DNA from 3 places in the Rhizobium sp. WYJ-E13 genome. Region 2 is predicted to be linked to each of the others. Evidence: predicted binding sites of a transcription regulator. Region 2 holds the regulator's gene; each other region holds the start of a gene.

Region 1 (4,277 bases), 880 kb from region 2:
GCGCAAGCGCAAGGAGGCTGAAGCCGAAGCAGCGCATATCGTTGCCGCTGCAGAGCGCGAAGCCGAAATGCTGACCGCTGAAGCGAAGAAGAGGACGGAAGAGTTCGTCGCCAACCGCACGGCTCTTTCCGAGCAGAAGATCAAGCAGGCCGAAGCCGACGCAATGAAGGCTGTTCGCTCCGCCGCAGTCGATCTCGCCATCGCAGCCGCTGAAGCCGTGATCGGTAAGCAGGCTGATGGCAAGGTTCAGTCCGAGCTCTTCGGTCGGGCCGTCGGCGAAGTGAAGACCCGTCTGAACTGAGCTGCAGCGCTGCAGGATTGGAAAAGCCCCGCTTCGGTGGGGCTTTTTGTTTTTGGCAGATGCCGTGTGATTGGCGTGATGTGTGAGCTTTTGATGGCTGCGCGAAGCACCTAAGAGCAGCCCCTTGGGAACCGGCTCAGAAGCGCTCTGTATGAGGCAAATGGCCCCTCCGGCGCTTCCCGCCCCATGCGGCTCGCAAGGAAACGAGGCGGTGGCGCTGGAGTCTACTCCTCCAGCATCTCTCCATTCACCTCTCCCACGACGCCGTCCTGGCGCAGTGGCCGGAAGCTCATCCGGTGCAGCGGGCACGGCCCGTGCTTCTCTATGCCGGAGCGATGCTGCGCCGTGCCATATCCGACATGAGCGGCAAACCCATATTCGGGAAACACCAGATGCGCCCGCGCCATCATCCGGTCGCGCGTCACCTTGGCGACGATGGAAGCGGCGGCGATCGAGACGGAGCGTGCGTCACCCTTCACCACGGCCTGCCCGGGGCAGTCGAGCCCTACAGGCACGTCCAGCCCATCCGTCAGTACATAACTTGCGGGTATGGAAAGGCCGCAAATCGCACGGCGCATAGCGTCGAGGCTTGCCTTGCGGATATCGGTTTCGTCGATGCGTGTAGAGCTGGAGGAGGCGATGGAGACTGTTGCGGTCGCAAGAATTTGGACGAACAACTCCTCGCGCCGCTGCGCTGAAAGCTGCTTGGAATCGTTGAGACCCTCAGGAATGCGCTTGGGATCGAGGATCACGGCTGCAGCGACGACAGGACCGGCAAGTGGTCCGCGTCCGGCCTCATCTGCGCCCGCAACAGGCCAGTGACCAGCCTTGCGGGCTTTCAGCTCCAGCCGGAAATCCGGCACGAGGGGAGCCTCTTCAAAGAGCAGAGGAGAATCGGGTGACGTGCGACGTTTCATGCGGTTGAACTTCGCACGCCAACCCGATTTCCTGCAAGCCCCCGGATCAGGGCGGCGACGGCCGGGGGCGGTCCAGCGGATGGTGCGGTCAGGGCCATCCGCGGGAATTGCGTAAGGCAGAAGACGCGGGGCAGGTCTTCTTTACGCCTCACGCAAGCTCGTTAATCACAGCAGCGAAAGCTGCACGCCGCTGCCATTGGGCGGCACAAACAAGTCGTCGCGCAGGGCAAGGCTTCGACGGGTCAGCTCAAGCCGCTTTGCCGCCATCTCGAAGCGGCGGGCGATCTGCCAGGCATAGGGTCCCGCACCCTTCATGCGCTTGCCGAACTCGGCATCATAATCCTTGCCGCCGCGCATCGAGCGCACCAGCGACATGACATGGCGATAACGATCAGGATAATTCTGCAACAGCCAATCGCGGAACAGCGGGCTCACTTCCAGCGGCAGCCGCAGAAGCACATAGCTCGCTTCTTCAGCACCCGCCGCCTTGGCGGCATCCAGGATGCGTTCCAGCTCGTGATCGTTGAGTGCGGGGATGACCGGCGCGGCCATCACTGACGTACGCACACCAGCCTCGGAAAGCCCACGGATCGCCTCCAGCCTGCGCGTCGGCGTCGATGCCCGCGGTTCCATGAGGCGGGCAAGTTTGCGGTCGAGCGTCGTCACTGAAATGCCGACACGCACGAGGTTCTTTGCCGCCATCTCCGTGAGGATATCGAGGTCGCGCAGGATCATCGCCGACTTGGTGACGATCGCCACGGGATGATTGGCCTTATTCAGCACTTCGAGGAGTTGCCGCATGACGCGCCATTCCTTCTCGATCGGCTGATAGGGGTCGGTATTGGTACCAATCGCGATGACGCGCACCTTATAGCCCGGCTTGGCGAGTTCGCGCTCCAGAAGCTTAGGCGCATCCGGCTTGGCGAAGAGCTTGCTTTCGAAATCCAGCCCCGCCGAAAGGCCCATATAGGCATGCGTCGGCCTGGCGAAACAGTAGATGCAGCCATGCTCGCAGCCGCGATAAGGGTTGATCGACCGGTCGAAGGAAAGATCGGGAGATTCGTTGCGGGTGATCGCCGTGCGCGGCTTTTCGACCTGCACATCCGTCTTGAAGGGCGGCAGTTCCTCAAGCGTCTGCCAGCCATCATCGAAGGTTTCGCGTTGTGTTGGCTCGAAGCGGCCGCTGGGGTTCAGCCCCGCACCGCGGCCGCGCCGCCGGTCAACTTCGATGCGCAGCCCCGAGGCCGCGATCATCGCATCGGCAATATCAGCCGTATTGGCAGGCGCAAATGCGGCCTGCCCTGCAAGGGACTGTGGTCTCATCGGATTCTCCAGCGGCGGAAAACGCTCGATCCCGCTCGTTTTGATGATTAAATTCCTATCGGCAAAAAGAGAACAATGCAAGAACAAAATGAGGAAAGTCCCGCTGGCAAAATTTTGTGCGGCGCTCTATAAACAGGCAATGTTGACTGTCGTTCTTGAATGCCAGGATCAGGAATCTGAGCTGGCCCAGACTCTATCGGTATTGGTGGCAGGCGCCGTGGAAGGCCTCGTCAGCGATGTGGTCGTGCTCGATCACGGCTCGCGCGACGGCACGGCCCGGGTGGCGGATGCCGCTGGCTGCCGTTTCCATTCACAATGGGATATCAAGGATATCATCCGATCCGCCCGCGGCGAATGGCTGCTCTTCGTCGAGCCGGGCGCAAGACCGCAGGCGGGCTGGATCGACGAAGTCTCGGAATATGTGGTCTTGAATAAGGTCTCTGCGCGCTTTACCGCCTCGCGTGTCTATCGACGCCCCTTTTTCCAGCGTGTCGGCCGTGCCAGACCACCGCTGGAACTCGGCCTGCTCATGCCCAAGAAGCTTGCCGTATCCGCTGCAAAGAGCGGCATGCGCCTTACCGAATTCGTCAAGGCGCAGAAACCACGCCAACTCTCCAGCGAATTGATCCCTTCCTGGGTTGCCCGCGCTGCCCGGTAGCGTGATGTTGTAGACAACAGGTCAGCGAAAATCTCCTCTTCTGCCGGATTCCCGGCGAAAGGAGGTGCGTCATGCTGCGCAATAAGGTCTACGGCCCGCTGGCCGTCATATTGACGATATTGGTGATCGCGCATCCGCTTCCGGCAGCATCGCAGATGATGCGCAGTTGCGCAGGCCGATCCGAGATCGTCAGTACATTGCTGAAAAGCTCACGGCAGTCGGACTGATCAACCAGAACGCCATTCTTGAGGTTAATGCCGCCGAAAGCGGCACCTGGATGCTCGTCGTTACAGATGTTCACGGCATAAGCTGCGTAGTGCTGTTTGGTGATAGCTGGGACACAATGCCCAAGCTGCCGGGCCTTGCGACATAGGGAAAGCTGCTGCTGTAGCAAGTCTACTTCGTCGCGCCGCGTTTCAGGTGCTCGTCCAGACGCGGCATGATCTCCACGAAATTGCAGGGCATATGGCGGTAGTCGAGCTGCGCCTCTAGGATGCCGTCCCACGCATCCTTGCAGGCGCCGGGAGAGCCCGGCAGCACGAAGATGAAGGTGGCGTTGGCGACACCCGCCGTGGCGCGCGACTGAATTGTCGAGGTGCCGATCTTGTCGTAGGAAATCCGGTGGAACACCGCCGAAAATCCATCCATCCGCTTTTCGAAGAGTGGTTCCAGGGCGTCGGGTGTCACGTCGCGGCCAGTAAAGCCGGTCCCGCCCGTGGTGATGATGACGTCGATTTCCTTGGCTTCCGTCCAGGCCCGCACGCGTGCGGTGATCCTCTCGCGGTCGTCAGGCACGATGTCGCGGTCGATCAACTGATGTCCGGCTTCCGCAATCCGTGCCGCGAGCGTATCGCCGGATTTGTCATCGGCCAGCGTGCGCGTATCCGAAACTGTCAGCACGGCGATACCGAGGGGAACAAAAGCGCGCGTTTCGTCCAAGCCTGCCATCATACACCTCCTGCAAAAGTCTCCGTTGCCTGGAAATACCAGTCCGGGCGGGCGGCGTGAAGACGCTCGGCTGCACGCAACGCAGCAACGGGTGTCTCGAAGATGCCGAAGCAGGTCGCGCCAGAGCCGG
Region 2 (4,277 bases):
TGACGCAACCGGTAAGGACGCAAGCTGCTGTTCCGCTGCAGTGGCGGCTGATTGGCATTGCGAAACAACACGCCGAATCGTCTATTCGCATGGCCGGGGAAGAGGCTGGCCACGGTCGCCTCATTCTCTTCTCGCCGGTCTTTCTCGGTGCGGGTGCCGCGACCTGGTTTCTGGCAGTTTCGGATTTTCCGGCCATCTCGCTTGGTCTCTGCCTGTTTGTCCTCCTCCTTGCCGTTGCGCTCTGCGGATATGGCCGGACGAAATTGCGGGCGACGCTGCTTGCTCTGCTTCTCTTTGCCGGTGGAATGCTTTCGGCACAGGTCGAAACATGGCGGGCGCGGACCTTGATCCTGGATTCCGCCGTAACGACAACGGTGACCGGCCGCATCGAGCGTCGCGAAGGCGATGGAAGAGGGCGCTGGCGCTATATTCTTGCTGTTACCGGAACGGATGCTCCCGAGATCAAGCGTCCACCCAAGCGCATTTCCGTCCTGGTCCGGGGCGCCACGCAGCCCTTTGAGCTTGGTGACGTCATCGAGGGCAGGGCACGTCTCACGCCTCCGGCGGGACCGGCACTTCCCCACCTCAACGATTTTGCCTTCAGCGCCTATTTCGATGGCATTGGTGCCAACGGCTTTTTCTATGGTGCGCCGAAAAAGACTGCCTCGCAGCCGCAGCAGGCGGGCTCGTTCGGTGAGGCGACCCTGGAATGGCTCTATCGGCTCAGGAGCGGCATCGGCGATCGAATCCGCTCCGTCCTGCCGGGTGATACCGGCGCCTTTGCTGCTTCACTTGTCACCGATGAGAGACGGGCGATCTCGGATGAAACGACCGAGGCGCTGCGGCAATCCGGCCTTGCCCACATCATCGCGATCTCCGGTCTCAATATGGCGCTCTCCGCCGGCATCTTCTTTGTCGGCCTGCGGGTCATCCTCAGTCTTTTTCCCGCCATTGCCCAAGCATGGCCGACCAAGAAAATCGCGGCGGCCGGCGCGCTCGCTGCGGTGACGGCTTATTATCTGATCTCGGGTTTTGCCGTCTCCGCCGAACGCGCTTTCATCATGATGGCGATCATGCTGGTTGCCGTCTTCTTTGACCGGCCGTCGATCAGCCTTAGAAACGTGGCGCTGTCCGCGCTCGTGATCCTTGCAGTCTCGCCATCGGAGGTGCTGGGGCCGAGTTTCCAGATGTCCTTTGCCGCAACGCTTGCCCTGGTCGCCGGTTACGACCTCTGGAAAGTGCGTCCGATGCGGGAGAATGCCTTTGCCAAGCTGCCGATCCTCAAACCTGTCCTCATGATTGGCGGCTTCTTCGGCGGCATTTTCCTGACGTCGCTCATTGGCGGTTTCTCGACCGCGCTGTTTTCGATCGATCATTTTCACCGGCTGACTGCCTACGGCCTGCCGGCAAATCTCGCGGCCATGCCTGTCATTTCCTTCATCGTCATGCCTGCCGGGATGCTGGCGATGCTGCTGATGCCTTTTGGCCTCGATGGCCCGATGTGGCAGATCGCAGGATTCGGGCTCGATCTGGTGATAAAAATCGCAAAGACGGTATCGAGCTGGGGCGGCAATATCGATGTGGGCCGTTTGCCCGGCTGGTACTTCCCGACAGCCGTCTTCGGGTTTCTGCTGCTAACCTTGCTCAGAACCAGACTGCGGCACGCCGGAACAGCAATCGTTGCGGTTTCCACGCTTGCCGTCGCGTTGCTTCCGGTCGAGGCGATGCCCGACATCACCATCGCCGAAGATGGCGGCCTGGTTGCTGTTGTCGATGGAGAGGCGATAGCTTCGAATCGCGAAAAGCCTCCTGCCTTCATCTTCGAACAATGGCAGCGGGCGCTTACCATGGAAGAGCATCGAAAGCCGTTCATGCTCCAGGCTGTCAATGTCCCCGCTGCGCCTGAAGGCAAACAGCTGCAGCTGTCACGGGATCAGCAGGACGAAGCCAGAGCAGCAATGAGACATGCCGCCGCAAGCTCGCCATCGCGCTTCTCCTGCCAGAAGGGCGCCTGGTGCACTGCCTTGCTCGGGAATGGAAAGAAACTGACGATCATCGACAATGCAGCCTATCTCGGGCCGGCCTGCGATACGGCCGATATCGTCGTTACCCCTGTCCGTTTGCGGTTTGACCATTGTCGCTCCGGCGCATTGCTCTTTACTGGCGAGACACTACGCAGAACAGGCTCGATCGAACTTCGTTTTACCGATAAGGGAACTGAGATCACAACTGCATTCGACACGTTGCGACGGCCCTGGATGCGCCACCGTGCCTATGATTGGCGCAGCGACAGTTTCGCAGACGCCAGTACGTCACCAGTCAGTGATAGCGGCGAATGAGGCCGACGAGCTTGCCCTGGACCTTGACGCGATCCGGCGGGAAGATGCGCGTCTCATAAGCGGGGTTTGCTGCTTCGAGTGCAATCGATGCACCCTTGCGGCGAAAACGCTTGAGCGTCGCTTCCTCCTCGTCGACGAGTGCCACGACAATATCACCGGGATTGGCGGTGCTGCCGTTGCGGATGATGACCGTGTCGCCATCGAAGATGCCGGCTTCGATCATCGAGTCGCCACGAACCTCGAGCGCATAATGCTCACCCGAGCCCAGCATGTCGGCGGGAACATTGATGTCGTGCGTATTGTTCTGGATTGCCGAGATCGGCACGCCGGCGGCGATGCGCCCCATGACCGGCACAGAAATCGAATTGCCGTTGTCGGCAGCAGGTGCAGGCTTTGCCGGAGCGGGAGCCAACGGCTGAGGCTTTCCGAGGCTGCCCTCGATGACGCTCGGCGAAAAGCCGCGCCGAGGCTGCAGGCTTGGGCTGTAGGCTTCCGGCAACTTGATGACTTCGAGCGCGCGTGCCCGGTTCGGAAGCCGGCGAATGAAGCCGCGTTCCTCAAGCGCCGTGATCAGCCGGTGAATACCGGATTTAGAGGCAAGATCCAGCGCATCCTTCATCTCGTCGAAAGACGGCGGAACGCCTGACTCCTTCATCCTTTCGTGAATGAAAAGAAGGAGTTCCTGTTGTTTGCGTGTGAGCATGGCGTGTACCCCAGTCTTGAAACAAATCCAGAACGGACACTATATGTTCCATATGTGTTCTGCAAGTAGCTAAATTTTCGTAAAACTTCTGTTCATTCTGCAGAGAATTTTATTTTTATCGGCGGAAAGCCTGCCTGGCCTTGCTTCGTAGCGTCTGCTGAAGCACATCTCCTGGTGATTGCTAGAGAGTAGCCGATGACCCAGGACATGCTTCCGATTGATCATCTCGTTTTGCCGGTTACCGATATCGACCTTGCCCGCGAAAGGCTGGGCAAGCTTGGTTTCACCGTCGCGCCCGATGCCCGCCATCCCTTCGGCACGGAAAATGCCTGCGTTTTCTTTACCGACAAAACCTACCTTGAGCCATTGGGTGTCGCGAGTGTGGAGGAGAGCGAGGAGACGGCGCGTGAGGGCAATGTCTTCACTGCCCGCAATCAGGCTTTCCGTTTCCGCTGCGGCAGCGAAGGATTGTCCGCCATCGCCTTTGCGACAGGGGATGCAAAGCAAGAACATTCTCGTTTCGTGAAGGGCAGCATCAGTGCCGGTCCTGTGCTGCAGTTCGAACGTCCAGTGAAAATGCCCGATGGTGCAGAAAGTGTTGCCGGCTTCCGGCTCGCCTTCGCTGGCGACCTACGGGCACCGGATTTCTTTCTCTTCGCTGTCGAGCGCATCAACCCGCTTCCGGCCAGCCGCAGCGCGCTGGAGATCCATGCCAATGGCGTGACAGGCATTGCCGAGATCGCGCTCGCGGCGCCCGAGCCGACAGCTTTCGGCGAGTTCGTTCGCGCGGCGGCAAAAGCCGCTTCTGCCGATGTCACGAGTTTCGGGCTGGAGGTGCCGACCGGAAACGCAAAGATCAGCCTGATGACCCCAGAGGGGCTGGAGGCCTATTTCGATCTGGCGACGCCGGATAGCGATCGCGGCCTGCGCGGCCGGGCGATCCTCTTTGCGGTTGCCGATCTGGCCGTGACAGAAGCGCATTTGGCTGCTAACGGGGTGACCTATACACGCAAGGCCAACCGTATTCTTGTGAAGCCCGCGCCCGGTCAGGGCACGCTCTTCGCCTTCGAGGAAACACCATGAGCTCCAATACCAATGCAGAGGTCCGGATCGGCGAAGGCGCTGGCCAGGTTCTGTTTTCCAATTCTGCCAAGCTTTCGCTCATCGCTGGTCCGTGCCAGATGGAAAGCCGCGAGCATGCCTTCATGGTCGGCGGCACGCTGAAGGAGCTGTGC
Region 3 (4,277 bases), 1.8 Mb from region 2:
CCGTCAGGCACTTCGGCAAATGCGACCTCGACAGGCTCGGGCGTTGCAAAGAGCCGCAGGGGCCTCTCCTCGCGGAAGGGAAGGGTATTGTTCTGCTCCACCTTGCGCCGTGCCGGAAGGCTTTCCATTGCCGGCACCGTGATCACGGCACGCTCCGGCACATGGCTCTCGCGAAGCTGGAAGCTTTGCAGGCAATCCGCGCCAAGCCGCGCCGCAACACGATCGACAAAAGTCGAAAGCGAGATTTCCCCTTGCCGATCGCCTTCGAAATCGCCCTGCGCATCATGGAACGGATCATGCCGCAGCACGTTCAGGCGCAGGATCTCGAAACCATAGCCGGCATCGATATCGTCGTAGATAACCTGCAGCCGCTCCGAAAACAGCCCTGCGACGAGCTTCGGTTCGCGAATTGGCCGTGAAGCGCCGACGGAAATGCGGAAAACCCTGCCATCGACACGAAACAGCACCAGCTCGAACACCCTTCCACCAGCGCCTCGCGCCTCCAGTGACGGTTTCAGTGACACGGCAACCTGTCCGGTGACAGCAAGGATCTGTTCTTCCGTTCCGATCGGCTCGACCAGGCGGCGTTCGGACGAGAGGCTGGCGACGGGACGCCGGGGCGAGATCGGCTCTTCCTCGCGCCCCAGTGCTTGATCGAGGCGCAGAAGCAGTGTCGGCCCGAAGCGGCGGGTCAGCGGCGCCCGCGGCGCATGGATGACGTCGCCGACATATTTGAGGCCAAGCTTCCTCAAGGCATCAACAGTCTGGCCTTCCAGCCGCAAGGCCGCGACGGGCAGCGGTATCAGCATACGCTCCGTCTCCTCATCCTCCACGACGCCGCCTTGTCCGAAGCGGGAGACGGCCCAGGAAAGACCCGGCGATGAGGAGATCGCGCCGCGCACATCGAGCCCCATATGAAAGAGCCGCGACAGGATATCCTTGAGAAGCGCGCTTTCACCGCCGAAGAGATGGGCACAGCCGGTAATATCGAGAAACAGCCCGTCCTTACCGTCGAGCGCTACCATCGGCGTATAGCGGTCGCACCAGTCGGCGATCGCTTCCAGCAGCCGGCAGTCGGCCGCAGGATCCTCTTCCACGACATCGAGCGCCGGATACATGGCGCGCGCTTCGGCAACGCCCTGTTCCTTCCTCAATCCCAACTTCTCGGCGAACTCGTCCAGCGCCGTCAGCCGCATGGCATTGTTGAGCTTGCCGGAACAGACGATCGGTGACGCTTCAGGACGCCCTTTCGAACGCCAGGACAGACCCCATCGCTTGCGCGCGATGCGGTCCGTCGCCAGATGCGGAAAGCTGAGCGCCAGAATGCGCTGACTGTTCGCCTGGAGGACGAGCGAAACCTGGTTCGTCGATGGGGAGAAATTCGCGTTCATGGGGGTTCCACTCCAGAAGAAAGGAGAGCGGGGCCGGATTGCGGCTCTTCTCCAGCGTGAGACGGAAAATCGGATTGCCGATGCTGCCGGAAAGCTTCGATCCGTCCGGCAGCGGCCGCAAGTCAGACGGCGCCGGTTCGACATGCAGGCGGAAAGCAGCGCTACTCGCCTCCTCCTCCCCGGCCTGGCGGACGAGAAAGAGCGGACGGCGGACAGCGCGCGCCCTGAGACTGAGCCGGCGGCTTTCGGTCAGGCCGAAATGCAGGGGATTGCCGCGCACTTCGAAGACGACGACCGAGAAGGCAGCACTTTCGATGGCCGCTTCCGCCAGCCAGAGCGCGTCCTCCAGCTTGCGCGGCGCGGCATGGAAAAACCTTTCCGGCTTCAGCCCGAAATCCTTCAGCCCCGGAGCATAGGGGCGACCCGCCTCCAGTGTGCCGACGGCATCACCGATCCAGAGCAACGGCAGCAGCCTGCTGGTGTCCTCCTCCTGCTTCTGCAGTCGCGCCGCAATGGCCATCGCCAGTCCACTCGCCGCCCCTGCATCGCCGGAACTCGCCGCGCGGAACTCGGTAATCGCATCGAGCTGCAGACCGCCTTCCAGGGCCTTATCGAACGGTTCAATGCCAAAAGACAGCCGAGGCAGAATGTGCTCCTGCCGCCTCTCGCGTCCTTCCGCCAGGGCTTCCCTTTCCGCCGCAGCAAGCGTCGGCGCGGGTTTTCCCTCCAGTCGGGCAATGGTTTCGCGGAGCGCAAAAAGCCGCTCGCGCGCCAGGGCGGTCTGCGCCATGGCGTTCACTCCATTCATCTTGTTCCTGTTATGTTCTTATAGATTCCAGAGCTCTAATAGAGAGTCAACCGGCATTTTATAAGAATTTATTCCTGCCTTTGATTCCGCACTCGAAAATCGGCAATAAAGGTTCTATATGGGCCGGCAAAGGAAGGAATATTCATGGCCCAGATAGACCAGAGCGATGATTGGCGGGACCGCCACGCGCCGACGATCAGCGCCTTCGAGTCGCTGGCAATGGAGGCCTACAGCCATCTGCCGGACGAATTTCGCAAGCTGACGACCAATCTGACCATCGAGATCGAGGATTTCCCCGATGACGAAGTCTTTGAGGATATGGCGCTGGAAACGCCCTTCGACCTGCTCGGCCTTTTCGAAGGCCGCGGCATCTCGGAACGCTTTACCCTGGAAACCGGGGAGATGCCGAACCGCATCCGCCTCTATCGCCGTCCGATCCTCGATTACTGGGCAGAAAATGACGAGACGCTGGGTGACATCATCACCCATGTGCTGATCCATGAGATCGGCCACCACTTCGGTCTCAGCGACGATGACATGGAACGCATCGAGGCGAGCGCCGAAGAGGCTGCTGAACGCTGATATTATTGCTCGGACAGCTTCATGTCCGGGTCATAATCCTTGCCCTCGACCTCCTTGACGACCGACTGGCCGCACTGCATCTGGCCAGTCGCAGCGTTGAAGGCATAGGTGGGCGAACCGGATAGTGACCAGCCCTTGTTCAGCGCCGCCGTCACCTTGTGGCAGAAGGAAGCGTCGTCAGGACCTGTCAGGAAGCGGTAGAGTTTCATCAGGCGGGCTTTCTTGCAGAAATCAGGTGCGCTTTATGAACCAGAGCTTCGGCCTGGACAAGATGCAGCCGCTCGATCATCCGTCCGTTCGCATTGATGACATTGAGCCCTCCGGTAACCGGATCGGCGAAGGCAGCAATGATGGCCTCCGCCTCCGCGATGTCCTCCGCGCTTGGCCCGAAATGCCGGTTGGCGGCTACAATCTGTGCCGGATGGATCAGCATCTTGCCAACAAAGCCCATGGCGCGGCCCTGCCCGCATTCGGTATCGAAGCCATCGCCATCCTGGAAATCGTTGAAGACGCTGTCGAGCGCATCGAGACCGTAGGCCTTTACCGCCAAAACGACCTGCATCAGCCAAGGCACGAGATAGGTTCGCCCCGGCTGCGGCAAGACGCCCGTTTCCTTGCGCAAATCGTTGAGCCCGACGACTAGGCAATCAAGCCGCGATCCCGGCGTGCGGCCGGATTCAGTGATCGCTGCGGCATTCAGCACGCCGCGCGGCGTCTCGATCATCGCCCAGATCCGCAATTCTTCCGGCGCATAGGCCTCGGCAAGCAGGTCGTTGATATCAGTCACATCCTGTGGCTCATCCACCTTCGGAAGGAGAACGGCATCGGGCGAAAGCGCCTTGACGAGTTCCAGATCCGCCAGCCCGAATCCGGATGACAAAGAATTGATACGAATGATCCTTTCCTTGCTTTCGAGCGGCGGCCCGGCAAAAAAGGCCTTCAGATTATCGCGCGCTTCCGCCTTCTTCTCGGGCGCGACGGAATCCTCCAGATCGAAAATAAACGCATCGCAATCAAGGGAATGGGTCTTTTCAAGTGCACGCGCATTGATGGCGGGCACGCTCAGCACCGAGCGGCGCAAACGCAGGGAACGAAGAGGTGGTGTTCGGCTCATGGACCATTAGTGCCAAGCTTCGCAAAGCCCTGCAAGACAACAAAAAGCCATGCTTGGCTTGCAGAGAGGAAAAAGAAGGACCACATTCCTTTCCGTAGAAAGGTCTTTAACCGATGCAGAACATTCGCTCCATCTTCTTCATGCTCGCTGGCGCCACCGTTTTCGTGGCCATGCTGCTTCTTACCTTTTCGGTCACGCTCGCCGTCGGCGGCATCCTGACCGTGCTTATGGTTGGCCGCGCCCTTTCGATGAAGATGAAGCCCGCTCCCGTCCGCGCTCGCGCTGACGGCAAGCGCGAGATGCGCGTCTGGAACGACGGCCGCGGCACGATCATCGATCTCTGATCGCTTTTCGCTGAAAATGTGACCAACATTGTCGGCTC

Evidence for each region. Region 2 encodes LexA, which represses DNA repair genes until DNA is damaged. Its sites were predicted from a motif close to TGTTCNNNNTGTGTTCNG; they were not measured.
Region 1: a site for LexA is predicted at 2,610-2,627, ahead of KQ933_RS02220 (PA0069 family radical SAM protein). Genes of this name have one in related genera too.
Region 3: a site for LexA is predicted at 2,202-2,219, ahead of KQ933_RS19380 (metallopeptidase family protein). Genes of this name have one in related genera too.

Annotation. Positions count from the first base shown of each region.
Region 1 is NZ_CP076853.1:452,353-456,629, forward strand. It holds gene KQ933_RS02210 (F0F1 ATP synthase subunit B) at 1-301, shown strand, start outside; gene KQ933_RS02215 (ribonuclease HII) at 526-1,218, opposite strand; gene KQ933_RS02220 (PA0069 family radical SAM protein) at 1,384-2,541, opposite strand; gene KQ933_RS02225 (glycosyltransferase family A protein) at 2,681-3,199, shown strand; partial or broken gene KQ933_RS33305 (hypothetical protein) at 3,271-3,572, shown strand; gene moaB (molybdenum cofactor biosynthesis protein B) at 3,596-4,147, opposite strand; gene KQ933_RS02240 (4-(cytidine 5'-diphospho)-2-C-methyl-D-erythritol kinase) at 4,147-4,277, opposite strand, start outside.
Region 2 is NZ_CP076853.1:1,331,463-1,335,739, forward strand. It holds gene KQ933_RS06745 (ComEC/Rec2 family competence protein) at 1-2,339, shown strand, start outside; gene lexA (transcriptional repressor LexA) at 2,320-3,042, opposite strand; gene KQ933_RS06755 (VOC family protein) at 3,238-4,125, shown strand; gene kdsA (3-deoxy-8-phosphooctulonate synthase) at 4,122-4,277, shown strand, end outside.
Region 3 is NZ_CP076853.1:3,907,217-3,911,493, forward strand. It holds gene KQ933_RS19375 (DNA polymerase Y family protein) at 1-1,196, opposite strand, end outside; gene KQ933_RS33485 (hypothetical protein) at 1,237-2,181, opposite strand; gene KQ933_RS19380 (metallopeptidase family protein) at 2,344-2,781, shown strand; gene KQ933_RS19385 (DUF1737 domain-containing protein) at 2,784-2,990, opposite strand; gene KQ933_RS19390 (CoA ester lyase) at 2,990-3,895, opposite strand; gene KQ933_RS19395 (hypothetical protein) at 4,009-4,239, shown strand.